DNA from 4 places in the Streptomyces sp. NBC_01241 genome. Region 1 is predicted to be linked to each of the others. Evidence: riboswitches for the same ligand, from Rfam matches in the RefSeq annotation. Region 1 holds a riboswitch; each other region holds the start of a gene.

Region 1 (7,590 bases):
GGTGAAGGCATCGTGGCGGACATCGACCCGGCGACGCACGCGGTCGAGGCCCTGCTGGTCGACGGCGCCGAGCTGGACTACGGCCTGTCGGTCCGGATCAAGGAGAAGAACGCCGACGGTGACGCAGGCAGCAGCGCCGACACCGGTGCCGACCGCAGCGCAGGTGGCTGAGGCCGCGCAGGCCGCCGACGTCACGGAAAAGTGGCCCGCCCGGACCGCGGACGCGGACCGGGCGGGCCACTCACCCCGCTCATGCGCGCGTGGAGCCTACTGCTCCTTCTGCTGGTTCTCGATGGACTTGCGGACCTCGTCCATGTCCAGCTTCCTGGCCTGTCCGATGACATCCTCCAGCGCCGCCTCCGGCAGCGCCCCCGGCTGAGCGAACACCGCCACATTGTCCCGGACGATCATCAGCGTGGGAATGGAACGGATCTCGAAGGCCGCCGCCAACTCCTGCTGCGCCTCGGTGTCGACCTTGGCGAAGACCAGGTCGTCGTGGCGCTCCGACGCCGCGTCGTAGACCGGTGCGAACTGCCGGCACGGGCCGCACCAGGAAGCCCAGAAGTCGATCAGGACGAAGTCGTTGTCACTGACGACCTGATCGAAGTTTTCCTTGGTGAGCTCAACGGTGCTCATACTCTGCTACCTCTTCCTCTGCCCGTTCGGACCTGTCCGGCTCAACCGTGCCGGTACATGCGCTATTCCGCCTGCCCATGTGGCCGCCGCGCACACCCGCGATCAGACTGTTCCCATGACAGCAGCTTCCCTGAACACCGAATACGACGTAGTGGTCATCGGAGCAGGTCCGGTCGGCGAGAACGTCGCCGACCGGGCACGTGCCGCCGGGCTGAGCACGGCGGTCGTCGAGACGGAACTCATCGGCGGCGAGTGCTCCTACTGGGCCTGCATGCCCAGCAAGGCCCTGCTGCGGCCGGTCGTCGCCCGCGCCGACGCCCGCCGCCTGCCCGGCCTGAGCGACGCCGTCCAGGGACCGCTCGACGTGGCGGCGGTCCTCGCCCGCCGCGACGCGTTCGCCTCGCACTGGAAGGACGACGGACAGGTCGCCTGGCTGGACGGCATCGGAGCGGACATCTACCGCGGCCGGGGCCGGCTCACCGGCGAGAAGGCCGTCTCCGTCACCGCCCCCGACGGCACGGTGCACCGGCTCACCGCCCGGCAGGCCGTCGCCGTCTGCACCGGCAGCCGCGCCGTCGTCCCCGCCCTGCCCGGCATCGACGGGGCCCGTCCTTGGACCAGCCGGGAGGCGACGAGCGCCAAGAAGGTGCCCGGCCGCCTCGTGATCGTCGGGGGCGGCGTGGTCGGGGCGGAGATGGCCACCGTCTGGCAGGCCCTCGGCGCCCGGGTGACGATGCTGATCCGCGGCAAGGGACTCCTCCCGAAGATGGAACCCTTCGCGGGCGAACTGGTCGCGCAGGCGCTCACCGAGGCGGGCGCCGACATCCGTACCGGAGTCTCGGCGACCTCCGTTCGGCGTACGGTCCCGGACGGGCCGGTCGTCGCGGAACTGGACAATGGCGAGCGCATCGAGGCCGACGAGATCCTCTTCGCCACCGGCCGCGCCCCGCGCACCGACGACGTGGGCCTGGAGACGGTGGGCCTCACGCCCGGCTCCTGGCTCACCGTCGACGACAGCTGCCTCGTCGAAGGCACCACCTGGCTCTACGCCGTCGGCGACGTCAACCACCGGGCGCTCCTCACCCACCAGGGCAAGTACCAGGCACGCATCGCGGGCGCCGCGATCGCCGCCCGCGCCGCGGGAGTGCCGCAGCTGGAGACCGACCGCTGGGGCGCCCACGTGGCCACCGCCGACCACGCGGCCGTCCCCCAGGTCGTCTTCACCGACCCCGAGGCCGCCTCGGTCGGCCTCACCCTCGCCGGTGCCGAACAGGCCGGCCACCGCGTACGCGCCGTCGATCACGACCTCGCGGCGGTGGCGGGCGCGGGCCTGTACGCGGACGGCTACCGCGGGCGCGCCCGCATGATCGTGGACCTCGACCGGGAGGTCCTGCTCGGTGTCACCTTCGTCGGGCCGGGCATCGGTGAGCTGCTGCACTCGGCGACGGTCGCGGTGGCGGGCGAGGTCCCCATCGGCCGGCTGTGGCACGCCGTCCCCGCCTACCCGACGATCAGCGAGATCTGGCTGCGCCTGCTGGAGGCATACCGCGACGCATAGGGTCGCCCCGTCCCGGGCGAACAGCGGTGAGGCGGCGGGGGCACGAGGGGCCGAGCCCGCGAAACAGAGGCCGACGGAGTGCCGTGACCCGGCGGTCGGTCCGCAGGGTGACGCGGAACCGGCGTGCAGGGCGGCCCGCCGGATGCCACCCTCCGGTGGATGCGGCCTGACCTCCTTGGGCGGCACCCGACAGGGCGCGACCCAGCCGGCTCCGTGCCGCAACCTCGCTTCCCGGAGCCCGTGTCGGATCCAGTGCTCGATGACGGCTGTCGTTCCCACTCACCGCTGTGGGGCAGTCCCGGATTCCCACCGGGTTCCCTCTTACGACGCGTCTGTCGGTGGACCGGGCGAACCAGCTGCACCACCGGACCAGGTGCTGACCGCGGTCCCTGGCCCCTCAGTTGGGCCACGGCATGGCGGCGGACCGAGAAGGCCCGGTACCCGGAGCCGGGGACAGCGGCTGACCGCAGCGCAGGTTCCACCGTCCGGACCGGCCGCTGAGACCGGTCAGCGTCAGCGGGGCGACATCCAGCCGCCAGAAGGCCTCCGCCGGCAGAGCGAGTGCCCGTACGATCACCGCCCGCACCACCGCGGGCTCGACGACCCCCAGCACTCGGCCGCCCCTGTTGCCGTCCCGGGACTCAAGGGAGTCCAGCAGGCGGCCGATCCTGGCGCAGAACTCCAGCAACGATTCGCCGCCGTGCGGAGCCGCCGAAGGATCGGTCATCCAGGCCGCCACCGCGTCGGGCTCACTCCCGCATACTGTTGCTAGCCGCTGTCCGCTCCACCGGCCCATGTCCCAGCCGCGCAGAGCGAGTTCGGGCTCGGCGCGCAACCCCAACGCGTCGGCCGTCCCGGCGCACCGCTCGGACGGCCCGCGCACGCACCGGTCGGCCTCGGGCACCGCAGCCGCCGCGGCCCGGGCCTGCAGGACCCCGGCCGCGTCGAGCGGAGCGTCGCCGTCGAAACGGGCCTCGCGCAGCGCGGCGTTGAACGCCGGTGAGATCAACATCACCTGTACCGTCATGAGCGGATCAACTCCTCGAACCATGGCCCCTCGTGTGCGCACACCATGGCATCCGGGCGTTCCGGCCCCGCCGACGGCGCCATGGCCGCGTCCGCTTCCAGGAGGTATCGTCCGACGAACACGACGAAGGTGTGACGGAAGTCCGGTGAGAATCCGGCACGGTCGCGCCACTGTGAACCCGTACCTGTACGGGAAGTCAGACCCAGCACCTTCGTCTCAGGCACCACGATCGGGACGCGTGTTCCCTCAGGAGGTTCTGCCATGGCACAGAGTGCTGCCCCCGCCACCGCCGTACCGGCGATCACCCCCATCTCCCTGAAGGCCATTGCCCCTTGGGCGGTCTTCTTCGGCATCATCATGCTCGTACTGCTCTACTTCGTCGGCGCCGAGCAGGGCGCCACCGCGGTCATCTCCGGCGAAGGTGTCCATGAGTGGGTCCACGACGGTCGCCACCTCCTCGGTTTTCCCTGCCACTGACGTACCGTCCGATCCAGGGGAATCCTCATGAACTCCATATCTGTCAGAGCCCTGCTCGTGCGCGGCATGCTGGCCGGCCTTGCCGCGGGCGCGCTCGCTCTGGTCGTCGCCTACTTCCTCGGCGAGTCCCGGGTGGACGCGGCCATCGCTCTCGAAGAGACGCACAGTCATGATCACGGCGGCGGCGGGGAACTCGTCAGCCGCACGATGCAGTCCACCGCCGGCCTTGCCACCGGTGTGCTCGTCTTCGGTGTGGCGATCGGCGGCGTCGCCGCCCTCGTCTTCTGTTTCGCTCTCGGCCGGATCGGCAGATTCGGCCCACGGGCCACGGCCGCCCTGATCGCGGGTGCGGCCCTGCTGACGGTGTACGTCGTGCCGTTCCTGAAGTACCCGGCCAACCCGCCGGCCGTCGGCAACCCCGACACCATCGGCCGACGCACCACCCTGTTCTTCCTGATGGTCGCCCTCAGCGTGCTGCTGGCCGTCGCCGCCGTCATCCTCGGCAGGCGGCTGGCTTCCCGCCTGGGCAACTGGAACGCGACGATCGCCGCGTCCGCCGCCTACGTCGTCGTGATCGGACTCGCCTACGCGTTCCTGCCCTCGTTCAATGAGGTCGGAAGGGACTTCCCGGCCGCCCTGCTGTGGGAGTTCCGCCTCGCCACCCTCGCCGTACAGGCCACCCTCTGGATCACCTTCGGTCTCGTCTTCGGCCACCTGACGGAACGGCTCCTCGTACCGAGGACCGACACCATCAGGACCGGCAACGGCACGGCGAACCGTGCGGCCACGGCAGCCGGTTGACCGACGCACCACGCACCACGCACCACGCAGCACGCTTCACGCACCACGCAGCACCAGAAGACATCGGAACCCGCCGGGAGCCTCCCCGGCGGGTTCCGCCGTCCTGCCCCGCGCAGCCGCGCCAGGAGGGACCGACGGGCACGGACTCACTGCTCCCCGGCCCGCTGTCCCCAGTCGATCCGGTAGTGCTTCAGCTGCGCGTCCTCCTTCACCAGGCGCATGCCGATGGCTGTCATGACGTGCTGGGACGCGAGGTTGTCCAGGTCGGTGTCACCGTGCACGCAGCTCACCCCTTGATCGCGGGCGAACAGCAGCAGCGCGCGCAGCGCCTCGGAGGCGTAACCCATTCCCTGCGCCGAGGGAACGAGGCCGTAGCCGATCGTGACGTGTCCGTTCTCGTCCGGGGCGCCATGGAACCCCAGCCCGCCGATCACCACTCCGTCCTCGCGCCGGCATATCTCGTACGAACCGAAGGGGCTGGGATCACCCGTCGTCGCGCAGGCGCCGAGGAAGCGCTCGGCCGCGGCCATCTCGCCGGGGGACGGGTATCCGGGCGCCCAGCGGGCACCGTCTCCGGGTTTGCCGGCCATCACGTGCAGGGCGTCGGAGGCACTCAGGAGGCGGAGCAGGAGGCGGGGAGTCTCAAGGTCGGTCATGACCGAGTGAAGTATCACGCGGGGCGGGCGGACGGCATTTGGATTGTTCAGAGGAGTGTCGGGTGCGCGGCGGGACGGGATCGGTTGCGGGGTTCCGGGGCCTTCCGGGCCTGGGGGAGCGCTGTGCGTGGCGCTGCTACCGAGGGTGGGTAGTGCTGCCGGCGCACCGTTGCCAGCGCTGCACTCATCGGGTTATGGAGCGCACCGGCCCGAGCACGGCAAGCGACCGTTTCGCGCACACGTGGACCTGGCGGACGACGGCAGCGAGGCGATCGGCGCCGTCGCGGACCGTCCGCGCCGAGTTCCTCACCCGGATCGGCCCCGACGATCTGCTAGCCCCCAAGGCCGGTGTCCGACACCCGTCGGGGCGCGCGGCCGAGGGCGCTCTCCTGGCGGAATGGCTGAATCGCCTGTCGAGCACCCCTCGCGACCGCTGAGGCCCCTCGCGTCCGTCAGCCGTCGGTACTCCGGCCCGCGTCCGTCAGCCGTCGGTACTCCGGTCCGCGTCGACGTCGAAGTCCCCGGAGAACGCCGCCGCCATCCGAAGATGACCCGTCGCCTCCGCGCTCCGCCCCTGGCGCTCGAGCGTCCGGCCGAGCATCAGCCGGGCATACGGCTCCACCGGGTCGCGCTCCAGAACCGCCCGCAGCTCCGTCTCGGCCCTGCCGAGCCGGGCCGAGTGGTAGTAGGTCCGCGCCAGCAGCAGCCGCGGGGAGATCTGCTCCGGTACTTCCTCGACGAGCCCTTCCAGGATCCGGGCCGCGGTCATGTACTCCTTCGCCTCGAAGAACATCTGCGCACGGTCCCACCGGTCGGCGGCCGTGCCGAACTCGAAATAGGTGTCGCTCACTTGACCTCTGACCTCCTCGTTCGCGGATTGCCCCGGATCGTTCCGGGACCCGCCCTGCCACTGACCTGGCCACACACTCGGCCGCGCTGTCGTCTCAGCCATGCTCCAGTCACCGGAACATGGCACACTGGTTGAATATTCCACTAAATAATCGGCGTGGGTACCGGCACCCCGGACCCCCACGGGAATAGGTTGAGCGTCATGAGCAATCTCGATCGCCAGGCCGCACTCTCCGTCTGCGGAGGACGGGGCTTCGTCGTCGCCGAGCCCGTACGCGAACTTCTCACCCCTCGCCGTGTCCAGCTGGGTGAGTCCACCGAGGTCCGCAGACTGCTGCCCAATCTGGGCCGCCGGATGGTCGGCGCATGGGCCTTCGTCGATCATTACGGTCCCGACGACATCGCCGGCGAACCCGGGATGCAAGTGCCGCCCCACCCTCACATGGGCCTCCAGACGGTCAGCTGGCTCCACGACGGCGAGGTCCTGCACCGGGACAGCCTCGGGAGCCTGCGTACGATCCGCCCGCGCGAGCTGGGACTGATGACCTCCGGCCGGGCCATCAGTCACTCCGAGGAGAGCCCGAAGTCCCACGCGAGGTTTCTGCACGGCGCCCAGCTCTGGGTGGCCCTGCCGGAAGCCCACCGACACGTCGAACCGCACTTCCAGCACCACACCGAACTGCCGACCGTCACCGCCGCCGGCCTCGCCGCCACCCTGATCCTGGGTGAACTCGACGGCGCCACCTCGCCCGGCACCGCGTACACCCCGATCGTCGGCGCCGACCTGTCCCTCTCCGCCGACGCCGAGGCCCGTCTGCCGCTCGACCCCGACTTCGAGTACGCGGTGCTCTCGATGTCCGGCCAGGCCGAGGTCGACGGCGTACCCATGCTTCCCGGCTCCATGCTCTACCTCGGTTGCGGCCGCACCGAGCTCCCCTTGCGTGCGGACACCGACGCCGGCCTCATGCTCCTCGGCGGCGAGCCCTTCGAGGAGGAGATCGTTATGTGGTGGAACTTCATCGGGCGGTCCCACGAGGATATCGCACAGGCGCGTGCGGACTGGGCGGACGGTGCCCGGTTCGGGGAAGTGTATGGCTACGACGGAGGCCGACTCCCCGCTCCTGAACTGCCGCCTGTGGCGCTGAAACCGCGGGGAAGGGTGCGCTGAGCTGCACTGATGTGGCCGGGCTCGGGCGCGCTCCTGGTCGCGGCAGCTCGGTCCCATGCTCAGAAGCGGAATCGGTCCAGCGCTTCTCCGGAAGCTTCCGCCGCACGTGCCCGGGATTCCAAAGTGTGGTCGTGTGTGAGTAGCTTTAGTAGACCTAATGCTGACCCAATGCTGACTTTACTGACGAGGTGTCAGGCGCTGTCGGGTCATGACCTGGCTGGTCTGCCGTCTGTGATGAGCAGGCTGGGCCCTTGGGGCTGGGGCCCAGCCTGACTCCTGGCGGTGGAGCGAGCGCGCGGGTGCTTGTGCGCGGCCTACCAGGGGCGGGGGTTTCGCCTAGAGGAAGCAGGGCGTTGTGGTGATCCCATAATGCTGACCCGTCTGGTACCCCGGGGTCATAGGTGATGACGGGGCGGTC
Region 2 (7,590 bases), 2.4 Mb from region 1:
GGACTGCCAGACGATCACCAGAGTGACCAGCGAGAAGGTGGAGAACTGGCCGCTGGTCCAGTTGTAGTCGGCCATCGAGTGCCAGCCGAGGCTGTCGAGCACGTAGTTGACGACTCCGAAGCGCTGGGCGAACAGCCACTGGTACACCGTGGTCGCGGCGATGACCGGCATGGCCCAGGCGAGCACGAGGCCCAGCATGAGCAGCAGGCGCATCTTCTTGCCGAGGCGGGCGAGCAGCAGGCCGACCAGCATCCCGAGCAGCATGATCAGGACGACGTTGGCGGCGGTGAAGAAGACCGAACGCTCGACGACCTTCCAGAAGTCCGAACTGCCGAGGACTTCCTTGTAGTTGTCGACGCCGTTCCACTCGGTCAGGTGTTGGATCAGCTGGCGCGGGTTGAGGTTCTGGAACGACAGCATGCCGTTCTTGACCAGCGGGTAGCCCAGCAGCAGCGCCGTGGCGAGCAGTGCGGGCAACAGGAGCAGGTACGGGGCCGAGCCTCCGCCCCGCTTCTTTCGCAAAGCGGCTGGGCCGCCGGGAGGCGCGTCATCCTCGCGGACACCGGCTGCCCGGACCGAGTCCACCTGTTCGGTCTGCACTGACATGCTCGCCATCTCTTCTTGGGCCGTACGTTCCAGACACGCGGGCGCGCCGGGGGGCGGTCGGTCCCCGCCCCCCGGCGCGTGCGATCAGCTCTTCTGCGAGAGACGCTTGTTGATCTCGGCCTCGACCGCCTTGGCGGCGTCCTCGGGGCTCTTGCCGTTCAGAACCGCGGTCATGTAGCTCTTGATCGGGTTCGGATCGTTCTCGACAGCGGCCCACTCGGGGATGAGCGGGGTGGTGCCACCGGCGGCGGCGGCCGGGGCCGCGGCCTCGGCGGCGCCGTTGCCGGTCAGGTTGGAGTTGAGCGACTCCTTGTTCGGGATGACGCCGTTCTCCTTGGCCAGCTGGCCCTCGAACTGGTCGGACAGGGCGAGCTTCAGGAACTCCTTGGCGAGCTCCTGCTTCTTGCTGCCCGCGGCGACCGCGAAGTTGGAGCCGCCGAGGAAGACGCCCTCGGGCTTGTCGGCGGTCTCACCCGGGATGGTGAAGTAGCCGATGTCGCTCTCGATCTTCTTGTTGGCGGTGATGGCGGTGGCGGCCTCCCAGCCCATGCCGATGAAGGCACCGACGTTGCCCTTGGCGAAGACCTCGGCCTGCTGCGGGGTGGCCTCGTCCTTGTCCTTGGGGGCCTTGGAGTAGGACTGGTACTTCTTGTAGAGGTTCATGGCCGCGGTGACCCTGGGGTCGGAGAGGTTGGAGACGTACTTGTCGCCTTCCTTCTTCACCAGGTCCGCGCCCTGACCGATGGTCAGGCCGTCGAAGAAGTACCAGTTCTGGCCGGGCAGGTAGATCGGCTCGGCCTTGCCCTTCTTCTTGATGGCGTCGAGGTCCTTGAAGAACTCGTCACGCGTCTTCGGGGTGTCCTTGATGCCGGCGTCGGCCCAGACCTTCTTGTTGTAGATGACGACACGGTTGGCGAAGTACCAGGGAGCGGCGTACTGCTTGCCGTCGAAGACCGAGGACTGGTTGAGGGACTCGACCCAGTCGCCGCCGATCTCCTTCTTGAGGTCGCCGAGGTCGGCGAGGCCACCGGTGGCCGCGTACGCGGGGGTCTGGGTGTTGCCGACCTCGATGACGTCCGGCGGGGTCGACTCGGAGAGAGCGGTGGTGATCTTCTGCTGAATGCCGTCCCACTTCTGGGCCTCGAACTTCAGCGTGGCGCCGGTCTTCTTCTTGAAGGCCGCGGTCAGGTCCTTGGTCCAGCCGGGAGGCGTGGAGCCATCCATTGCCCAGACGGTGAGGGTCTCGCCCTTGTAGCTGTCCGGGCCGGTCTTCTTACCGCTGTCGCTACCGCCGTCGTCGGACCCGCACGCCGCCAGGCCGATCATCATGCCCGCGACGCCGATCGCCGCGATGAGCTTGCGCTTCACGCCAAACCCTCCTCAGGGATACTGCAACCCCGCCCACCGCGAAGACATTCGACGAGTACTGCTGGGGCTGGACCTGGTCTTTAATGGTTTAGACCAGCACCGGGAGCTTGGCCTAGACCTTTAGGGGTGTCAAGGGTGTATAAGAAGTGCACTCGCGTCCGTTATAGGACCGACACCTAAGGGAGGGCGACGAGCCGTGACCGGACCGTGCCACCATGTGAGCCGCGACAGACGGAGGAGCCGGTGACGGCAGCAACGCAGCAGTCGGGAAGGCGGGCCATGGGTGCCGACGGGGGCAGTACGGAGAACGGGACGGGCGCGGCCACGCGGACGGCGCGCGTACCGAAGTACTACCGGCTGAAGCGACATCTCCTCGACATGACGGACACCATGCCGCCGGGCACCCCCGTGCCGCCGGAGCGGACCCTGGCCGCCGAGTTCGACACCTCGCGCACGACCGTGCGCCAAGCGCTCCAGGAGCTGGTCGTCGAGGGCCGGCTGGAGCGCATCCAGGGCAAGGGCACCTTCGTGGCCAAGCCGAAGGTCTCGCAGGCCCTGCAACTCACCTCGTACACCGAGGACATGCGCGCCCAAGGGCTGGAACCGACGTCCCAGTTGCTGGACATCGGCTATGTCACGGCCGATGACACGCTCGCCGGGCTGCTGGACATCTCGGCCGGCGGCCGGGTGCTGCGGATCGAGCGGCTGCGACTGGCCAGCGGGGAGCCGATGGCGATCGAGACCACGCACCTCTCAGCCAAACGCTTCCCGGCGCTGCGCCGTTCACTGGTGAAGTACGCCTCTCTCTACACCGCGCTGGCCGAGGTGTACGACGTCCGGCTGGCCGAGGCCGAGGAGACCATCGAGACCTCGCTCGCCACCCCGCGCGAAGCCGGCCTGCTCGGTACGGATGTGGGCCTGCCGATGCTGATGCTGTCCCGGCACTCGCTCGACGGCCGGGGCGAGCCGGTGGAGTGGGTGCGCTCGGTCTACCGCGGCGACCGGTACAAGTTCGTGGCCCGCCTGAAGCGGCCGACGGACTGAACCCGCCGCGGCGACCGACCGCTCCCGGCCACCGCACCCCGTACGCACAGCCGCGTCGGCCCCCGTGGAAACCACGGGGGCCGTTCGCACGTCCTGGTCCGGACCAACTCTCGTACGTTTGGCGATATTCCGAACATTCGCGCCCACCCGCGGGACCGTTGCCGGACCGCAATGCGGACAGGGGGTGACGGTGACCGGAAGCCTCCCCTAGATTTCCTGCGCATTACACCAGGTGATCAGCGAGGGGACGGAGTCGCCGCATGCCAGCAGACCCAGAAGGAAAACCACCGACCGTCACACCGGTACGGGTGGTCATCGCCCTCTGCCTCATCGCGCCGTTCGTGGCGATGCTGTGGGTGAGTTCGTACGCGAAGGTGGACCCCACCTTCATCGGCATTCCGTTCTTCTACTGGTACCAGATGCTCTGGGTGCTGATCTCCACCGCGCTCACGGTGATCGCGTACAAGCTGTGGCAGCGTGACCAGCGCGCCCGCAAGGGGGGTGCGTCGGCATGAAGGACGGCGTGAACGGCGTCGCGCTCGGCGTCTTCATCTTCTTCTTCCTGGCCGTCACGGTCATGGGCTTCCTGGCGGCGCGCTGGCGAAAGGCCGAGAACGAGGCCAGCCTCGACGAATGGGGCCTGGGCGGACGGTCGTTCGGCACCTGGGTCACCTGGTTCCTGCTCGGCGGCGACCTGTACACCGCGTACACCTTCGTCGCCGTGCCCGCGGCGATCTACGCGGCGGGCGCGGCCGGCTTCTTCGCCGTGCCGTACACGATCCTCGTGTACCCGCTGATCTTCACCTTCCTGCCGCGGCTCTGGTCGGTCTCGCACAAGCACGGCTACGTGACCACCTCGGACTTCGTCCGCGGCCGCTTCGGCTCGAAGGGGCTGTCGCTGGCGGTCGCCGTCACGGGCATCCTCGCCACGATGCCGTACATCGCGCTCCAACTCGTCGGCATCCAGGCGGTGCTGGACGTGATGGGCGTCGGCGGCGGCGAGAACACCCACTGGTTCATCAAGGACCTGCCGCTGCTGATCGCGTTCGCGGTGCTCGCCGCATACACCTACTCGTCCGGTCTGCGGGCACCCGCGCTGATCGCGTTCGTCAAGGACGGGCTGATCTATCTGGTCATCGTGGTGGCGATCATCTACATCCCGATCAAGCTCGGTGGCTTCGACAACATCTTCGCCAAGGCGGGCGAGGCGTTCTCGCAGACCAATCCGGCGACCGGCAAGCCGCGCGGCGCGCTCGCGCCGGGCGAGGCGGGGCAATGGGGTTACGCCACCCTGGCGTTGGGCTCGGCGCTGGCGCTGTTCATGTATCCGCACTCGATCACGGCGACGCTCTCCAGCCGCAGCCGCAATGTGATCCGGCGCAACACCACGATCCTGCCGCTGTACTCGCTGATGCTGGGCCTGCTGGCGCTGCTCGGCTTCATGGCGATCGCCGCCGGAATCAAGGTGGACAACGGCCAGCTGGCCATCCCGCAGTTGTTCGAGACCATGTTCCCGGACTGGTTCGCGGGTGTCGCGTTCGCCGCCATCGGCATCGGCGCGCTGGTGCCCGCCGCGATCATGTCGATCGCCGCGGCGAACCTCTTCACCCGCAACATCTACAAGGACTTCCTGAAGCCGGACGCGACCCCGGAGCAGGAGACCAAGGTCTCCAAGCTGGTGTCGCTACTGGTGAAGGTCGGCGCGCTCGCCTTCGTCCTCACCATGGACAAGACGGTCGCAATCAACTTCCAGCTGCTCGGCGGGATCTGGATCCTCCAGACAATGCCGGCCCTGGTCGGCGGCCTGTTCACCCGTTGGTTCCACCGCTGGGCGCTGCTCGCGGGCTGGGCGGTCGGCATGGTGTACGGGACGGTGGCCGCGTACGGCGTCGCCAGCCCGACCCAGGCGCACTTCGGCGGGTCGTCCAAGGAGATCCCGGGCATCGGCGAGATCGGCTACATCGGTCTCACGGCGTTCGTGCTGAACGTGGTGGTGACGGTGGTGCTCACCTTCGTCCTGAACGCCGTGAAGGCACCCGCCGGGGTCGACGAGACCTCGCCGGCCGACTACACGGCCGACGCGGGCGACAAGGGCGTCCAGGTGGAGCTCCCGCAGGCCACGGCAGGGGCGCCGGGCGGCGGCCACTGACGGCCGCTCCCACAGCCGTACGACGGCCCGTCAAGCCCCCTCCAGCGGGGCGCGGCGGGCCGTCCGTGCGCTCGGCGGCGGGCCGTACGCGCGTCCCGAGATATGTTGCGCGACACAACATGTGGGGGCTGCCTCATCGGACGGCCCCCACATGTATGCTCATGCTCGCTGTCGCCGCAGGGGAATCCGGTGCGAATCCGGAACTGTCCCGCAACGGTATGTTCGGTGCGCTTTTGCGCACCCCCGAGTAAGTCCGAGGACCTGCCGACAGTTCATCCGGCTCGACCGAACCGGATGCCAGACGTCCGGGCCTCGCGGTTGGGCCGGTGGACGCCGTGCGGAGTGCTGCCCCGACCCGGGCCCGCCTCTGTCCGGCTGCCCCGTTCCCCGCCGGCCCCGAGCCGAGCGAGGGAGAGCACCACGTGACCATCGCGCCAGCCGATCCGGCTTCAGTCGCCGTGTCCGAAGCGGCCGAGTCCGAGGCAACCGCACACGACGGACCGGGAACCGCGCTGCTGCGGACCCTGACCGGCCTCACCGTCGATCTGCCCGACACCGACCCCGGTCGCGTCGCCGCCGCCGCACTGCGCGGCCGCAGCGCCCGAGCGGACGAGGCCGAACTGCGCGCGCTGGCCACCGAGGCCGCCGCGGGGCTGATCTCCGAGGACCCCGCCTACTCCCGGCTCGCCGCCCGGCTCCTGATCCTCGCCATCGCCGACGAGGCGGCCGGTCAGGGCGCCGTCTCCTTCTCCGCCTCGATCGCCGTCGGACACCGCGAGGGCCTGATCGCGGACCGCACCGCCGAGTTCGTCGCGCTGCACGCGGCCGCCCTCGACGCGCTGGTGGAGCGTTCGCTGGCCGCCGGCGCCGACGACCGCTTCGGCTACTTCGGGCTGCGGACCCTGCACAGCCGCTATCTGCTGCGCCACCCGCACACCCGCCAGGTCATCGAGACGCCCCAGCACTTCATGCTGCGGGTCGCGTCCGGGCTCGCCGAGAACGCTGCACTCGGTTCAGAAGCGGGGCAGCGCGCCCTGGACGAAGTGGCGTCGCTGTACGGGCTGATGAGCCGGCTCGACTATCTGCCGTCCTCGCCGACCCTGTTCAACTCCGGCACCCGGCACCCGCAGATGTCCTCCTGCTACCTGCTGGACTCCCCGCTCGACGAGCTCGACTCGATCTACGACCGCTACCACCAGGTGGCGCGGCTCTCGAAGCACGCGGGCGGCATCGGTCTCTCGTACTCCCGCATCCGCGCCCGCGGTTCGCTGATCCGTGGCACCAACGGGCACTCCAACGGCATCGTGCCGTTCCTGAAGACGCTCGACGCGTCCGTCGCGGCCGTCAACCAGGGCGGCCGTCGCAAGGGCGCCGCCGCCGTCTACCTGGAGACCTGGCACGCGGACATCGAGGAGTTCCTGGAGCTGCGCGACAACACGGGCGAGGACCAGCGGCGTACGCACAACCTCAACCTGGCGCACTGGATCCCGGACGAGTTCATGCGCCGGGTCGACGCGGACGGCGACTGGTCGCTGTTCTCGCCCGCCGACGTCCCCGAGCTGGTCGACCTGTGGGGCGACGCGTTCGACGCCGCGTACCGGGCCGCCGAGGCCCAGGGGCTGGCCCGCAAGTCGATGCCGGCCCGCGAGCTGTACGGCCGGATGATGCGGACCCTGGCGCAGACGGGCCAGGGCTGGATGACGTTCAAGGACGCCTCCAACCGGACCGCGAACCAGACCGCCGAGCCGGGCCGCGTCGTCCACTCGTCGAATCTGTGCACCGAGATCCTCGAAGTCACCGATGACGGCGAGACCGCCGTCTGCAACCTGGGTTCGGTCAACCTCGGCGCGTTCGTCGCCGACGGTTCCATCGACTGGGAGCGGCTGGACGCCACCGTCCGTACCGCCGTGACCTTCCTTGACCGGGTCGTCGACATCAACTTCTACCCGACCGAGCAGGCCGGCCGCTCCAACGCGAAGTGGCGCCCGGTCGGTCTGGGTGCGATGGGTCTCCAGGACGTCTTCTTCCAGCTGCGGCTGCCGTTCGACTCCCCCGAGGCCCGTGCGCTCTCCACGAAGATCTCCGAGCGGATCATGCTCGCGGCGTACGAGGCGTCCTGCGATCTCGCCGAGCGTTCCGGCCCGCTGCCCGCCTGGTCCGAGACGCGGGCCGCGCGCGGGGTGCTGCACCCGGACCACTACGACACCGAGCTGAACTGGCCGGAGCGCTGGGAGGCGCTGCGCGCCCGGATCGCGAGGACCGGGATGCGCAACTCACTGCTGCTCGCCATCGCGCCGACGGCGACGATCGCCTCGATCGCGGGTGTGTACGAGTGCATCGAGCCGCAGGTCTCCAACCTCTTCAAGCGCGAGACGCTCAGCGGTGAGTTCCTCCAGGTCAACGCATATCTGGTGGAGGAGCTG
Region 3 (7,590 bases), 7.3 Mb from region 1:
GTGGGCCGCCCGTCGGGGCCGTCCGGAGTGACCAGCGCCCGCACCCGGTAGACGTCGGCGATGAGTTCCTCGGTGATCACTTCGGTGGGGGTTCCGGCGGCCACCACACGTCCCTCCTCCAGGACGACGATCCGGTCGCAGAACATCGCGGCCAGGTTGAGGTCGTGCAGTGCGATCACGCAGGTGAGGGGCAGCGAGGTGATCAGTGACAGCAGTTCCAGCTGGTGCTGGATGTCGAGGTGGTTCGTCGGCTCGTCGAGGAGCAGTTCACGTGGTTGCTGAGCCAGTGCGCGCGCGATCTGGACGCGTTGCCGCTCGCCTCCGGAGAGGGTGTGCCAGGACTGGCCGGCCCGGTCGGCGAGACCGGTCCGCTCGAGGGCCTCGCGCACCGCGTCGTCGTCCTCCCGGCCGGGCGCCGACCAGGCCCTGCGGTGCGGGACGCGCCCGAGGCGCACGACGTCCAGGACGCTCAACTCGACCTGGGTGACGGCATGCTGGTCGACCACGGCGACTTGCTGGGCCACGGCCCGGCGGCCGATCTCGTCGAGCCGCCGGCCGTCGAGGGTGACCACGCCCGTCTCCGGGGCGAGCACCCCGGCGAGCACCCGCAGCAGGGTGGACTTGCCGGAGCCGTTCGGTCCGATCAGCCCGACGGTCGCGCCGGGCGGCGGGGCGAGGTGGACCCCGTCGAGGATGAGGCGGCCGCCCGCCGCCCGGCCGACCCGCTCGGCACGCAGCCCGTCCGTCGCTCCCCCCGTCATGTGATCCTCCGGGTGCGGTACAGGACCAGGACGAACGCGGGCACGCCGATGAGCGCGGTGACGACACCCACCGGCACCTCCTGCGGATCGAGGACCGTCCTGGCGAGCGTGTCGACCCAGACCAGGAACACAGCTCCGGCCAGTGCGGTGACCGGCAGCAGCCGCCGGTGCTTGGAGCCGGCGAGTGCCCGGGCGGCGTGCGGCAGTACCAGTCCGACGAAGCCGACGGCGCCCGCCGAGCTCACGAGCGCGGCGGTCAGCAGCGCGGTCGTGCAGAGCAGCACGATCCGGGTGCGGGCGACCTGGACGCCGAGCGCGGCGGCGGCGTCCACGCCGAACGCGAAGGCGTCGAGCGTACGGGCGTGTCCGAGGCAGACCAGCAGCGTCAGGACGAGAACGGCTGAGCAGACCCACACATCGGTCCAGCCGACCCCGCTGAGCGAGCCGAGCAGCCAGAACAGCACCCCGCGGGTCTGCTCGGCGTCGGCGGAGGTCATCACCACGAAGGAGGTGAGCGCGGAGAACAGCTGCATGGCGGCCACACCGGAGAGAACGACCCGGTCGGTCGTGCCGCCCAGGGTGTGGCTCAGCAGCAGAACGAGGGCGAACGAGCACAGTGCGCCGATGAACGCGCCGGCCGAGAGCGACACCGCTCCCCCACCGACCCCGAGGACGACGACCACGACCGCGCCGGTCGACGCACCGGAGGAGACGCCGAGGACGAACGGGTCGGCGAGCGGGTTGCGGAGCAGGGACTGCATGACGGTGCCGCACACCGCGAGCCCGGCGCCGCACACCGCCGCGAGCAGGGTGCGCGGCATGCGCAGGTTCCAGATGATGCCGTCCCGGATCGGGGTGAGCCGCGTCCGGCCCCAGCCGAGGTGGGCGGCCACCGTGGACCAGACGTCGGCGACGGAGATTCGGGCGGGGCCGACGGTGACGGCGACTGCGACGGACAGCACGAGCAGCGCGACGCCGCAGGCCCACAGGATCCCGCCGCGCAGCTTCCATACACCGTCCTCGCCACGCAGCTTCCGTACACCGTCCCCGCCCCGCGCGGTCGGTTCGCAGGCGCGCCGTGCGTCCGCCGCCGTGGTCCGCCCGGTGTCCGTCACCCCGCGAGCCCGAACGTGCGCAGCCCGGCGGCGACGCGTTCCACGCCCTCGACCGTCCGGATGGACGGGTTCATGGCCTGGCCGCTCAGCAGGATGTACCGCTTGTGCCTGACGGCGTCCATGTTCTTCGTGACGGGGTTGGACTCCAGGAATTCGATCTTCTTCGTGGCGCTCTCGGCGGTCTGTGCCTTGCGGGTCAGGTCGCCGATGACCAGGACGTCGGGGTTGCGGTCGGCAACGGTCTCCCAGCTGATCTGCGGCCATTCCTCGTGTGTGTCGTCGAAGACGTTCTTCGCGCCGAGTTCCCCGGTGATGATCCCGGGTGCTCCGCAACAGCCGGCCAGGTACGGGGCCTTGGAGTCGGAGAACCAGTAAAGGAGGGTGGCACCGGAGGCGTCGATGGACCCGGTCGCCTTCTGTACCCGGGCCCGCAGCCGCGCCACGAGCGTGTCGCCGCGCTCCTGCACGCCGAACACCCTTGCCAGGTCGCGCACTTCGCCGTAGACGCTGTCCATGGTCAGTGGCTCGGTACGGGCTCCGTCGCCGCCGCCGCTGTTGTCCTTGCCGGTGCAGTCGGCGGGCGAGACGTAGGTGGGGACGCCGAGTTCCTCGAACTGTTCGCGGGGGGCGACGCCGCCCTTGGCGAGGGTCGACTCGAACGACGCGCTGATGAAGTCGGGCTCCTGGTCGAGGACCTTCTCCGACGAGGGCCGGTTGTCGGCGATCCTGGGGACCTTGGCATTGGCCTTCTCCAGGCCCTTCATCACCGGGTCGGTCCAGGTCGCGGTGGCGGCCAGCCGGTCGGCGAGGCCGAGCGACAGCAGGATCTCCGTCGACCCCTGGTCGACGGAGACGGCGCGGCGCGGCGCGGATTCGACGGTGACGGTGCGTCCGCAGTTCTTCAGCGTCACGGGATATCCGTCGGCGGAGCCGGACTTCGCGGCGGAGTCGCTCGTTCCGCCGCCGCAGGCGGTCAGCAGGACGAGTCCCGTCGTGAGCAGGGCGATGGTGCGGACGGGGCTGGATATGGACGGCACGGAGTCCCTCTGCGTCTCTGGGCCCATGCGCGGAGCCCGTTGTACGGAGTTCTGCGCCCGGTACCGGGCGCAGCCGCCAGCAGGTCTTCGGACTCGGGTTCTGTCGGACGGGACGCCTTCCCAGGACACCCGAGGGTGGTTCCCAGTGGCCGTGGCCCCGCCCGTCCCCCTCACCGCTGCGCGTCAGTTCCGGATTCTCACCGGATTCCCTGACTCCTACGTGGAGTTCGACTGGCCCAGGCAAGCTATCACGCGCGTCTGCGCAGTTCATGGGCGGTGTGGCCGGTGGTACGCCGGGCTGTGCTGCCCGTCGCACCACCTGCCTGATGCCTACGGACGCTGTAGAGCGATCACGGCGTTGTGTCCGCCGAAGCCGAAGGAGTGGCTGACGGCGCGCCGGACGGGCAGCCGCAGCGGTTCTTCGGTGACGCAGTTGATGTCGAACTCGGGTGCCGGGGCGTCCAGGTTGGCGATCGGCGGTACGACTCCGCGCTGGAGCGTGAGGACGGTCAGTCCGGCCTCGATCGCTCCGGCCGCCCCCATGCAGTGCCCCAGTACGCCCTTCGGGGCGGTGACGGGCGGCCGGTGCGGGTAGACCCGGCCGATGAGGGCGGCCTCAGTGGCGTCGTTGATGGACGTCGCCGTGCCGTGCGCGTTGACGTGCTCGACGTCCTCGGCCGCCCAGCCCGCGTCGCGCAGCGCGGCCTCGACCGCCGCCTGGGCGACCGCGCCGGACGGGTGCGGGCTGGTGGGGTGGTGGGCGTCGGTGGTGGCGCCGGTGCCCGCGAGCAGCGCCCGGGCTCCGGCGCCCCGGGCCGCGGCGTCGGCCGCCCGTTCCAGCACCATGACGGCGGCGCCCTCGCCCATGACCAGCCCGGCACGGTCCGCCGAGAAGGGCCGGCACCGCCTGGCCGGGTCGCCGTGCGCCCGGGCCGCGGCTCCGGACCGGGCGAACCCCGCCATGGCGGCCGGGTAGACGATCGACTCGGTGGCTCCGGCGATCGCGATGTCGCACTGCCCGGTGACCAGGAGATCGCGGGCGACGGACAGGGCGGTGACACCGGACGAACACGCGGTGCAGGGTGCCATGCTGGGACCGGTGGCCCGCAACTGGATCGCGATCTCGGCCGCCGGCATGTTCGGAATGGTGAGCAGGATGCCCGACGGCGAGACGGCGTCCGGTCCGTGCCGGTCGAGTACGACGGCCTGCTCGGTCAGCGAGGCGGAGCCCCCGCTGCTGGTGCCGACGACCACCGCGACCCTGCTGCCCTCCCACCGCACGGGGTCGAGTCCGGCGTCGGCGACCGCCTCCCGGGCGGCGAGGACGGCGAACTTGACGTACCTCCCCATCCGGAAGGACGTACGGCCGCCGATCGCGGCGTCCAGATCGATTCCGTCGACGGTGCAGGCAAAGTCGATCGCGCATCCTTCGAGTGCCGCGACGGTACGCACCGGCGAGACTCCGGCGCACACACCTTGCCAGGTGGATTCGGTGTCGTTGCCGACCGGGGTGATCATTCCCAGGCCGGTGACAGCAACGGCGGGCCTGTTCATCGGGCGTTGCTCACCGACGCCGAGCCGCTCACCGGCGTCCCGCGGCCCGCTGTCGCGTCGATGAAGCGCGTGATGTCGGCGAGGGTGGCGTCCTTGGGGAGCCTGTCGAAGTCCCCGCCGGCGCCCGCCGTCTCCCTGATGAGGACGGCGAACTCCGCGACGGCGAGGGAGTCCATCTCCAGGCTGTCCATCGTGGAATCCGGGCGGATCTCGGCGGCGGGCACTTTGAAGGTGTGTGTGAGCACCTCGGTGATCTTGGGATGAATCGCACTCATGAGCTTCCTCTCCATCATTCGGTACGGCTGCCGAGGACGGCGGGGCATCGTCCCGACGCCGGATCAACTGGGTGGCGTGCCTCCAGTTACGCCTTGTGGCGAACCGATTCGGCACCGTCCTTCCGCGGGGGTCCGCACCACCGGGCCAGGACGGCCGCCGTACCCCAGAAGGCGAGCAGCACGACCCGGACGCCGAGGGTTCCGGCCGCCTCCCGTACCCGGCCGGTGCGCGGGCCCGTTCCGGTCCTGGTCACGGCCCTCATCGAGGTCCCTGAACCGTCGTCGGGCCGCCGTGTCTTTGCCAGGCGGCCGCCGAGTCGTCGTACGCGTCGATGTAGTCGGCCCCCGCGATGGGCCAGTCGGCGAGCAGTTCCTGCGGCAGCGCGAAGGCGTCGACGAGGGCGGGCAACCGGGGGGCGACGGCAGTGATGAGCTGATCCACGGCCGCGGGCAGCGCATTGACCTGGTCACCTGTCAGATGACCTGCGGCCAGCAGGTCGCCGCTGTTCCGGGCGATCCAGTCGAGCGCGAACAGTCGTTGCAGTGTGATGAGTTGCTCCCGGGCGGGCCCGTCCGGCAGACCGGCCACCGCGTCCGCGTACGCCTCGGCCGCCTGCCGGTGGGCGTGGGCCTCGACGCCGCGCAGGGCGGGCCCGGCCGCGGCGTTCCACCGCCCCAGCGGATCGCCGTGCGGTGCGCGGCCCATCCGCTCCCTGGCCCGGCCGAACCAGATCCCCTCCAGGGCCGCCAGGAGGCCGCCGAGGAACCGTGGGTCGGCGAGATCACCGGACGCTCCGCCGGAAGGGGTTGCGCACCCGGCGGGTTCGGTGGCGAAGAGCATTTCCGCGGCCGCCTTGGCGTGGATGGCCAGGTTGTCGCCCTCGGCGGTGATGGCGCCCTCCACTCCGGTGAGGAGTTCGCTCATGCCGTTGTTCTCCAGGAGCGCCTGGGCGCCGCACCGTTCACGGCATTCGACGATCACGGACCTGGCCCGCCAGGTGATCCACCCCTTGGCCACGGCGACCAGCCGCTCCGCCTCCTCCGGGCCCGCACCCGAGCCGTCCTCCCGCCGCTCCCAGCGGTCCAGGGCCCGGCGGTGCAGCAGGCTCATCGCGAACACGGTCGCCATGGCCACGGCGAGGGGGCCGTGGTGGCTGCGGTGGGCGATCACCGGTACCGGCCGCGAGCCGCGCGGCCCGGAGATGTACCGGTGGCCGCCGTAGCGGACGGCGACGGCGAGTGTCGCGCGCGCGGAGCCGACCGCGCACGCGCTCATCGAGATCTTCCCGGAGGTGACGCGCCCGATCGACATGCGGAGCCGATGCCTCCGGTTGCCGACGGTGCTGCTGAACCCGCCGTCGTCGCCGATGCGTCCGTGGTCCCCGCCGAGCAGCGCGTCGCGCCCCACGAAGACCTGGTCGAAGGAGGTCAGGCAGTGGTCCACCGGGCTCCCCATGCGTGCGGGAAGCCTGCGGACCCGTACACCGGGCAGGGCCCGTACGGCATCGGTGAGCGGCACGAGAAAGAGGAAGACCCCCTGATCCGTCCCGTCGACGAGCAGGCGGGCGGCCACGAGCCCCGTCTTGGGGCCGCCCGCCGTACTGGTGTTGGGCATGAATTTCTGGGCGCCGGCGTGCGGGGTGCGCAGCACGAAACCGTCGCGTGCGCGGTCGTAGGCGGCCACGGTCTCGACGGCCGCCACATCGTTGCCGTGCGCCACCTCCGTACAGAGAAAGGTGCCGATGCTGCGCAGCCGGAGGAAGTCCGACAGATCGCGCCGGGTGTCGCCCTCGTGGTCGAGGAGGGTGCCGAGAAAGAGGTTGTAGTGGATGCCCGCCACCGTGGCGAGTGCCGGATCGACCGGCCCGAGCCATTCGTGCAGGGCCGCGAGGGCGCGTGGGTCGGCGGCGAGCCGGGCGCCGCTGTCGAGGCAGTCGTTGAGGACGCGCAGCCGCTCGTACGTGAGGCCCAGGCGCTCACCAGGCGTGCGGCGCTCCGGGCGGCGGAACGGTTCCGTGCTGATCAGACGTTGCCAGAAGCCGTGCTCGCGGCGGTAGTTGTCGCCGAGGAGCACAGCGGTGAGGAGGTCCGTGGACGGTTCGGTGGAGGGGCCGTCGATCGTTGCGGTCATGCGACAAGAACGACTCAGCCGACGGCGAGGACACCGGGGGCCGTGCGCCGCGGACCGTCCGGTTCGACGCGCTGGAAGGCGAGCGCGACGTTGTGCCCGCCGAATCCGAAGGAGTGGCTGAGCGCCCGCTCGACGTGCTGCGTGCGGGGCTCCTTGACCACACAGTCGAGGTCGAACCCGTCCGGCAGCGAGTCCAGGTTGGCGATCGGCGGGACGAGACCCTGCTCCAGGGTCAGTACGGTGGCCACCGCCTCGATCGCCCCGCCGGCCGCGAGGGTGTGCCCGAGCACGCCCTTGGGCGCCGTCACCGACGGCCGGTGCGGGAACAGGTCCGCGATGAGCTCCGTCTCCATCGCGTCGTTCAGCGGCGTCGACGTGCCGTGCGCATTGATGTGATCGATCTCGTGGCCCGCCCAGCCCGCCTCGTGCAGCGCCGCCTCCACGGCCCTGCGCGGCCCGGCTCCGTCCGGGGCGGGGGCCGTGGGGTGATGGGCGTCGGTGCCGGAGCCCGCACCGGTCAGCAGGGCGCGCGGCCGCCCGCCGCGGGCGTACACGGCGGGTGTCCGCTCCAGCACGAGCGCGGCGGCTCCCTCACCGATCACGAATCCGTCCCGGTCCGCGGCGAACGGCCGCGATGCCCCGGCCGGATCGCCGCTCCGCCGGGAGAGCGCACCCATGCCCGCGAAGGCGCTCACCACCAGCGGAGTCAGGACGGAT
Region 4 (7,590 bases), 6.2 Mb from region 1:
ACGACTCGGCCATCAGTTCCGCGTCCGGCACGCCCTCGCCGCCCAGCAGCACGGTCGGGATGCCGGACGCCTTGAGGACGGCCAGCCCGTCCTCCCAGGCGCGCTTGCCGCCGAGGAGACGGACGACGGCGACGGAGGAGTCCTCGATCAGCGCGGGGAGTTCCTCGCGGACGTCGATGCGGGTGGGGTTGCCGATCCGGTACGGCACGCCGGAGGCGCGGGCGGCGAGGAGGTCCGTGTCGGCGGTCGACAGCAACAGCACGGTGCTCGTAGGGGAGTTCATGCGCGTGCTCCAGGTGCTCCGGGGGCGATGAAGGGAAGTCCGGACGGTGCGCCCGACTCGATGAGCCGCAGCAGCGCGTCCGTGTCCGCGTGTTCTTCGATGAGGTCGCCGAGGCGGTCGAGCTGTTCCTCGCGCAACGCGGCGAAGCAGGTGTCGGGGGCGGGGACGAAGCGCCGGCCGGCGGCCCGCGCGATCTCGGTCAGGTAGCGGCGGCGGAACGCGTCGCTCTCCAGCGAGCCGTGCCAGTGCGTGCCCCACACGGCGCCGACCCGGCAGCCGTCCAGGAATGGCTCGCCGCCGCCCATGTCCGCGACGCCGTGGTGGATCTCGTACCCCTCGACCGGCGCGCCGAGCGCCTCGCCGACGGGGCGGGCGAGGGTCTTCTCGCGGTCGAAGCGGATGCGTACGGGCAGCAGGCCGAGGCCGTCGACGTGCCCCGCCCTCGACTCGACCTCGTCCTCGATGTGTTCGCCGAGGATCTGGAAGCCGCCGCAGATCCCGAGGACCGGCCGGCCCTCGGCGGCGCGCCGCGCCAGGGCGTCGGCGAGGCCGCGCTCGCGCAGCCAGGCCAGTGCCTTCACGGTGCCGCGGGTGCCCGGCACGATGACGAGGTCGGCGTCGGCCAGCTCCTCGGCGCGGTCCACGAACCGGACGACGACGCCCGGTTCGGCGGCCAGCGCGTCGACATCGGTGAAGTTCGACATCAGGGGTACGGCGCACACCGCGACGCGCAGTACGTCCTCGCCGTGCGGCGGCGCGACGGCCGACTCGCGCACGGCCCCGCGCAGTGAGGCTCGCAGCCCGTCCTCCTCGTCGATGCCGAGGCCATGGGCGAAGGGCAGCACCCCGTACGTCCGCCGCCCGGTGATGTCGCGCAGCATCTCCAGGCCCGGTTCCAGCAGCGAGACGTCGCCCCGGAACTTGTTGACGAGGTAGCCGGCGATCAGCGACTGGTCCTCGGCGTCGAGCAGCGCCGTCGTACCGAAGAACGAGGCGAAGACGCCGCCGCGGTCGATGTCGCCGACGACCACCACCGGGAAGCGCGCCGCCCGTGCGATGCCCATGTTCACGATGTCCGTGCGCCGCAGATTGATCTCGGCCGGACTGCCCGCGCCCTCGCAGATCACCGCGTCATACGTGCCCCGAAGCTGCTCCAGACAGTCCACGACCGTGGAGAGAAGCGCTTCCTGCCGGCCCCCGTGGTAGCCGCGCGCACTCATCTCGCCCACGGCTCTGCCCATCAGGACGACCTGGCTGGAGCGGTCGCCGCCGGGCTTGAGCAGGACCGGGTTCATCAGCGCGGTCGGCTCGACCCGGGCGGCCTGGGCCTGCATGGCCTGGGCGCGGCCGATCTCGGCGCCCTCGCGGGTGACGAACGAGTTCAGCGACATGTTCTGCGCCTTGAAGGGCGCCACCTTCACGCCCCGGCGTACGAGCCAGCGGCAGATGCCCGCGGTGACGACGCTCTTGCCCGCGTCCGAGGTGGTTCCGGCGACCAGCAGTCCGCCGCTCATGTCCGTCTCCGTCCTGCGATCGAACGTGCTGCCATTGAAATTCCAGCGATCGAGGTCACAGCGATCGACGTCACTGCGACCGGAGTCCCCGCGGCCGAGCGTTCTGTCATCGGGCGTTCCGCGATCCGCCGTGCGGCGAGGGCCACGCCCAACCGGCCCGTCACGCACACGCCGAGGGCCAGCGCGCTCACCCGGCGCGACAGCCGTACCGCGCGTTCGATGTCCTGGGTCTCCACCGCCCGGCCCGTCTCCCCGTTGAGGACGGGGCGGTGCTCGACGCGGCCGCCATACGCGAGCGTCCCGCCGAGCCGCACGCCGAGCGCACCCGCGAACGAGGCTTCCACCGGGCCCGCGTTGGGGCTCGGGTGCTTGGCCGCGTCGGCCCGCCACGCCCGTACCGCTCCACGTGGCCGCCGCCCGGAGGCCACGGCGAGCAGGGCGGTGAGCCGGGCGCCGGGCCAGCCCGCGAGGTCGTCGAGGCGCGCCGAGGCCCAGCCGTAGCGCCGGTGGCGGGGCGACTTGTGGCCGACCATGGCGTCGAGCGTGTTCGCGGCCCGGAAGCCGACGAGCCCGGGGACACCGGCCAGCGCACCCCACACCAGGGCGCCGACCACGGCGTCCGAGGTGTTCTCGGCCACGGACTCCACCACGGCGCGGGCGATCTGCGGCCCGTCGAGGGAGTGCGGATCGCGCCCGCACAGATGCGGCAGCCGCTCGCGGGCGCGGTCGAGGTCACCGGCGGCCAGGGCGTCACCGATGGTCAGGGCCTCACGCCCCAGGGAGGTACCGCCGACGACGGACCAGGTGGCGGCCGCGGTCAACGCGACGGAGGCGGCGGGGTGGTCGCGTACAGCACGGGCGAGCAGCGCGGCACCACCCGCGGCGCCTCCGGCGCAGACGAGGGTGTGCAGCGCGCCCCACCCGCGGTGGTCGCGCCACAGCCGGCGCTCGACGCCCGCCGCGGCCCGCCCGAAGGCGGCGACCGGATGCCCCCTGCGGGGGTCACCGAGCAGCAGATCGCCGATCAGGCCGGCTGTGGCGCCGTACGCGAAGACGCGGTCGGCACGCACGGCTCAGCCGGCCGTTACGCCTCGAAGGAGCTTCGTACAGGCGGCTCTCGGTGAGAGCGCCACAGCAACGGACGCACGGCAGCCAGGCATGGCGATATGTCCTCACTCAGGGTCCGCGCCCTGGTTCGACGTGACCGGCGACGAGAGTCTCCTGGCTCCCGGATCCGCAGTTCCCCCGGCCTTCCAGCCCGCTCGCGCGTGCCGTGACTTCCGGTGTGGGGGACTGCTCCCCGGTGACAGTGGCGGGACCGCGCCGGATTCGCACCGGCTTCCTCTGCTGTCGCCGTAATTGGCTCCGGCAGTCCACCACGCTCCGCGAACGCCCGTCAACTTGCCGTTGACCTGCGACGGCGCAGTGTGCTGAGGCCCACACCGGGCCGGGCGCAGCACTTCGGGCCGGACACACGAGGTGTGTCCGGCCCGAAGAGGGAGTGCGCGGGGCGGGGCTCAGGCGACGATCAGATAGATCCCGTACGCGACCGCCGCCGCGCACAGCGCGAAGCAGACGTACGCGCCGGCGCGGGCCAGCAGCAGTGAGCCGCCGGAGCCGCCCTGCGTGGCCGGTTCGGGCTGCTTGGAGAGGCCGACGATGCCCAGGGTGAAGAGGCCGACCAGTGCGACGGTGGCGACGAGGGAGACGCCGAAGACGGTGCCGAGGGCTGCCCAGTCGATTTTCATGCGGAATCCTTTGGACGGCGGGCCTGGACGCGGGCCCGGACGGCGGGCCCGGACGGACCGGCCTGGAAGGTCGGCCTAGACGGTGGCGGGTCGCGCCGGGTCCGGGGTGGTTCCGGCCGGGGCCGGAATGGTGGTCTTGAGGTCCTGTGCCGCTGCCTGGGCCGCGGTGAGCGGCGGGCTGACGGCGGCGATGGCCGTGGTGACGACGCCCGCGGGCTCGGCGACGCCGTCCGCCGGTGCGACATCGCCGTGGCCGACCGGCTTGCGGCGCGACAGCATCCAGATCGCCCCGGAGCCCGCGACCAGCAGCGCCGCGACGACCACGACACCCCAGGTGCCCTGCTTGGTGAGGAATTCCGCGCCCGCGCCGACCAGGCCCGCGGCCGGCAGGGTCAGACCCCAGGCGACGAACATCCGGGTGGCGGTGGACCAGCGGACCACGCCGCCCTGGCGGCCGAGGCCCGCGCCCATCACGGCGCCGGAGCAGGACTGGGTGGTGGAGAGGGAGAAGCCGAGGTGGGAGGAGGCCAGGATGACCGTGGCCGCACTGGTCTGGGCGGCGAAGCCCTGCGGCGGCTTGAGGTCGGTGAGGCCACTGCCCATGGTGCGGATGATGCGCCAGCCGCCCAGGTAGGTGCCGAGCGCGATGGCCAGACCGGCGGAGACGATCACCCAGACCGGCGGGTTGGAGCCCGGGTGCAGGACGCCACCGGTGACCAGCGCCAGGGTGATGATGCCCATGGTCTTCTGCGCGTCGTTGGTGCCGTGGGCGAGGGAGACGAGTCCGGCCGAGGCGATCTGGCCCGCGCGGTAGCCCTTGGCGGTGGCCTTCTCCTGGGCGTCGTTACGGATCTTCCCGCCGATCCGGTACGTCAGTCTGGTGGCCAGCAGCGCGGCCAGACCGGCGACGATCGGGGCGGCGACCGCGGGGAGCAGCACCTTGGTGACGACGGTGCCGCCGTTGACCGACGACCAGCCCGCCGACATCACCGCCGCGCCGATCAGTCCGCCGAACAGGGCGTGCGAGGAGCTGGACGGCAGCCCGACCAGCCAGGTCAGCAGATTCCACAGGATGGCGCCGACGAGTGCCGCGAAGATGACTTCTGTCCGCAGCCCGTTCTCGTTGACGATCCCGCCGGAGATCGTCTTGGCGACCTCCACGGACAGGAAAGCGCCGACGAGGTTGAGAGCGGCGGACATGGCCACCGCTGTCTTCGGTCTGAGTGCGCCGGTCGAGATGGTCGTCGCCATCGCGTTGGCGGTGTCATGGAAACCGTTCGTGAAATCGAACACTAGAGCTGTCACGATCACAATCGCGAGGAGCAGCGTGATGTGTTCCATTTACCCAGGCAATCGTTCGACGTCATTGGCACGTGGACCGTAGGCAACCTGAGTGAACGGAAGATGAACTGGACAGGGCGTCACGGTGACTCCAAACGGAGTCGGGTCGCTCAGTTTGTTCTCTGCTCGTCCTCCGCGGGCGGCACGAGTCGGGCGCAGGGCCCCGTGAGGCCCGTTTCGCCCCCTCGTCACCCCTATTTGCGATCGTTTCCGATTTGTGATGGTGGCGACTTCGGCCGAGCCGACCGTTTGTCCGTTCGCTCATAGAGCTGACCCGGGCCTTCGCGGCTGACAGGATCTCCGTATGAGCGATCAGCAGCGGGACGCGATCGAACAGGCCTGGGAGGGCGTCGTCGCCACCGCCCGCCGGACGGCGGCGGACGGCCTCGTCGTCGGCACGTCGGGCAACGTGTCGGCCCGGGTCGGCGGGACGGTCCTGGTCACGCCGAGCGGAGTGCCGTACGACCGGCTCGGCCCCGAGGACGCCGTCGGCGTCGATCTGGCAGGCAACCGGATCATCGGCGAACTGGCCCCGACCAGCGAACTCCCGCTTCATCTCGCGGTCTACCGGAACAGCGACGCGGCCGCCGTCGTGCACACCCACGCGGTGCACGCCACGGCCGTCTCCACCCTGGTCCACGAGGTCCCCCCGGTCCACTACGCCGCCGCCATGCTCGGCGGCCCCGTCCGGGTCGCGGCCTACGCGCGCTACGGGACCGCGGAACTGGCCGAAAACATGCTCACCGCCCTGCGGGACCGTACGGGCTGCCTGCTCCAGAACCACGGAACCCTCACTTACGGAGCCCGCCTGGACGAGGCGTACGACAGGACCGCCCAGCTGGAATGGCTCTGCCGGCTCTGGCTCACCGCGAGCTCCGTACCCGGACACACTCCGAGCCTGCTCTCCCCGGCCCAGCTGCGCGACGTACAGGAAGCCCTGAAGGGATACGGACAACCGGGCTGACCCGCTCCCGGCGGTCCCATATCCTTCCCGGGTGCCCCCCTCGGGATGCCCCCTTCCGGGATACCCCTTCCGAGATCATCCGTTCCGGGATCACCTCTGCCGGGACACCGGACGGCCCCCGTCCGCTGGCAGGGTGCCGCACATCCCCCGACACTGGAGCCGTGCGCCCGGCAACAGTCACGGCAGCAGCCGTCACCACGATCCTCGGCGTCGGTGCGGCAGCTGTCGCGGCCGGCCGGTACGCCAGCGACGCCGCGCTCAGGGCGCCGTCCGGACGACCGCTCCCCGCCGACCGCAGGCTCACCGTGCACGCCACGGCGGCCGGGCAGATCACCCTGACCCGCTCCCTCGCCGCGCTGCGGCCCGGCAGGTACGGACTGGTGGGCGACGACGTCCACGCGGTCGTCGGCCCGGTGATCGAACACGCCCATCACGCCCCCGACACGGTCGTCCGCCGACTGGAGCGGGTCGACCGCGGCAACCTGGAACCCGGCGCCAAGGTCGGGATCACCCCGCAGCTGCACAGCGGCGACCCCTCCTCGGCCCTCGGCCTCGACCACAGGGAAGTCGAGATCCCCGGCGAACTGGGCGCACTGCCCGCCTGGTTCCTGCCCGGCGCCCGCGACACCTGGGTCATCACCGTGCACGGACTCGGTACGACCAGGGAACACCCCATGAACATCATGGAGTTCCTGCACGACCTGCGCCTGCCCGTCCTCGACCTGGCCTACCGCGGCGACGCCGGAGCCCCGCGTTCCCCCGACGGCCTCGCCCACCTCGGCGAATCCGAATGGCGCGACCTGGACGCGGCCGTCCGCTTCGCCGTGCGGTACGGAGCCGACAAGGTCGTCCTGCACGGCTGGTCCACCGGCGCCTCGATGGCGCTGCACGCGGCCGTCAACTCTGCGCTGCGTGACCGGATCCGCGGTCTCGTCCTCGACTCCCCGGTCCTGGACTGGGTCACCACACTGCGCGCCCTGGCCGTCGCCCACGGCGTCCCGACCGCGCTGCTGCCGCTCGCGGTCCGCGCCGCCCAGGGACAGACCGGGCTGCGCGGCGCCCGGCTCCTGGACGGCTCCCTCGCGTCGGAGCTGCGCGTCCCGGCCCTGATCTTCCACGGCCCGGACGACACCCTGGCCCCCTGGCAGCCGTCCCGCGATCTCGCCGCCCGCCGCCCGGACCTGGTCGCCCTGCGCGCCGTTCCACAGGCTCCGCATGCGGCGATGTGGAATGCCGATCCGGTCCACTACGAAGAGGCCCTGCGCCGCTTCCTCACGCCCCTGATGTGACCTGATGAGGGGGATCGGCCGATTGGTGCCGGACCCCGCCGGGCACCCCCTCCACCGGGAATTCGGGTTCCGTTTGGGCTTTCGGGCCGTCAGAGGCAAGACTGCTCCCCGTGACGTCCCGTACTCCGCGCGACTCCAGGCTGCGACTTGTCCGCCCCCGACCCATCGCCACCGCTCGCAAGGCGGTGACCACCCGCCGCACCAGGCCGGCGCCCCGCCCTCCGGAGGGCACCCCGCCCCGGGCGGAACTGGCCCGCCAGGCCAGGACGGTCCTCGCCGACGCCGTACGGATCGCCCACTGGGCAGCCGACGGCGCGTTCCCCGGCGCACCGCCACCGGCCGCCCAGGCTCTCGAACGGGCCGCGACGGCCCTGGAGTTGTCCCCGGCCCAGGTGCGCTCCGGCTGGGACCGGGCCCGCCTGGCCGGTCTCGTCGAACTGCACGGCGGCAC

Evidence for each region. Region 1 has a riboswitch for cobalamin ahead of OG306_RS36875 (CbtB domain-containing protein). Riboswitches for the same ligand answer to the same signal wherever they lie in the genome.
Region 2: another riboswitch for cobalamin. It lies ahead of OG306_RS25805 (ribonucleoside-diphosphate reductase subunit alpha); the one in region 1 lies ahead of OG306_RS36875 (CbtB domain-containing protein).
Region 3: another riboswitch for cobalamin. It lies ahead of OG306_RS02925 (ABC transporter substrate-binding protein); the one in region 1 lies ahead of OG306_RS36875 (CbtB domain-containing protein).
Region 4: another riboswitch for cobalamin. It lies ahead of OG306_RS08180 (cobalamin biosynthesis protein); the one in region 1 lies ahead of OG306_RS36875 (CbtB domain-containing protein).

Annotation. Positions count from the first base shown of each region.
Region 1 covers NZ_CP108494.1:8,117,525-8,125,114, forward strand. The annotation lists gene OG306_RS36855 (hypothetical protein) at 1-171, shown strand, start outside; gene trxA (thioredoxin) at 268-636, opposite strand; gene OG306_RS36865 (dihydrolipoyl dehydrogenase family protein) at 752-2,194, shown strand; cobalamin riboswitch at 2,366-2,557, opposite strand; gene OG306_RS36870 (histidine phosphatase family protein) at 2,592-3,221, opposite strand; adenosylcobalamin (AdoCbl) riboswitch at 3,331-3,479, shown strand; gene OG306_RS36875 (CbtB domain-containing protein) at 3,483-3,698, shown strand; gene OG306_RS36880 (CbtA family protein) at 3,726-4,499, shown strand; gene OG306_RS36885 (GNAT family N-acetyltransferase) at 4,646-5,155, opposite strand; gene OG306_RS36890 (tetratricopeptide repeat protein) at 5,637-6,005, opposite strand; gene OG306_RS36895 (pirin family protein) at 6,207-7,172, shown strand.
Region 2 covers NZ_CP108494.1:5,727,460-5,735,049, reverse strand. The annotation lists gene OG306_RS25830 (carbohydrate ABC transporter permease) at 1-606, opposite strand, end outside; gene OG306_RS25825 (extracellular solute-binding protein) at 691-1,974, opposite strand; gene OG306_RS25820 (GntR family transcriptional regulator) at 2,254-3,018, shown strand; gene OG306_RS25815 (DUF3311 domain-containing protein) at 3,279-3,533, shown strand; gene mctP (monocarboxylate uptake permease MctP) at 3,530-5,167, shown strand; cobalamin riboswitch at 5,292-5,450, shown strand; gene OG306_RS25805 (ribonucleoside-diphosphate reductase subunit alpha) at 5,590-7,590, shown strand, end outside.
Region 3 covers NZ_CP108494.1:775,672-783,261, forward strand. The annotation lists gene OG306_RS02915 (ABC transporter ATP-binding protein) at 1-761, opposite strand, end outside; gene OG306_RS02920 (FecCD family ABC transporter permease) at 758-1,792, opposite strand; gene OG306_RS02925 (ABC transporter substrate-binding protein) at 1,873-2,913, opposite strand; cobalamin riboswitch at 2,975-3,164, opposite strand; gene OG306_RS02930 (beta-ketoacyl-[acyl-carrier-protein] synthase family protein) at 3,244-4,467, opposite strand; gene OG306_RS02935 (acyl carrier protein) at 4,464-4,742, opposite strand; gene OG306_RS02940 (hypothetical protein) at 4,829-4,996, opposite strand; gene OG306_RS02945 (acyl-CoA dehydrogenase) at 5,002-6,873, opposite strand; gene OG306_RS02950 (beta-ketoacyl-[acyl-carrier-protein] synthase family protein) at 6,888-7,590, opposite strand, start outside.
Region 4 covers NZ_CP108494.1:1,889,934-1,897,523, reverse strand. The annotation lists gene cobN (cobaltochelatase subunit CobN) at 1-283, opposite strand, end outside; gene OG306_RS08185 (cobyric acid synthase) at 280-1,797, opposite strand; gene OG306_RS08180 (cobalamin biosynthesis protein) at 1,794-2,867, opposite strand; cobalamin riboswitch at 3,013-3,141, opposite strand; gene OG306_RS08175 (hypothetical protein) at 3,315-3,545, opposite strand; gene OG306_RS08170 (inorganic phosphate transporter) at 3,621-4,886, opposite strand; gene OG306_RS08165 (class II aldolase/adducin family protein) at 5,191-5,850, shown strand; gene OG306_RS08160 (alpha/beta hydrolase) at 6,012-7,139, shown strand; gene OG306_RS08155 (hypothetical protein) at 7,325-7,590, shown strand, end outside.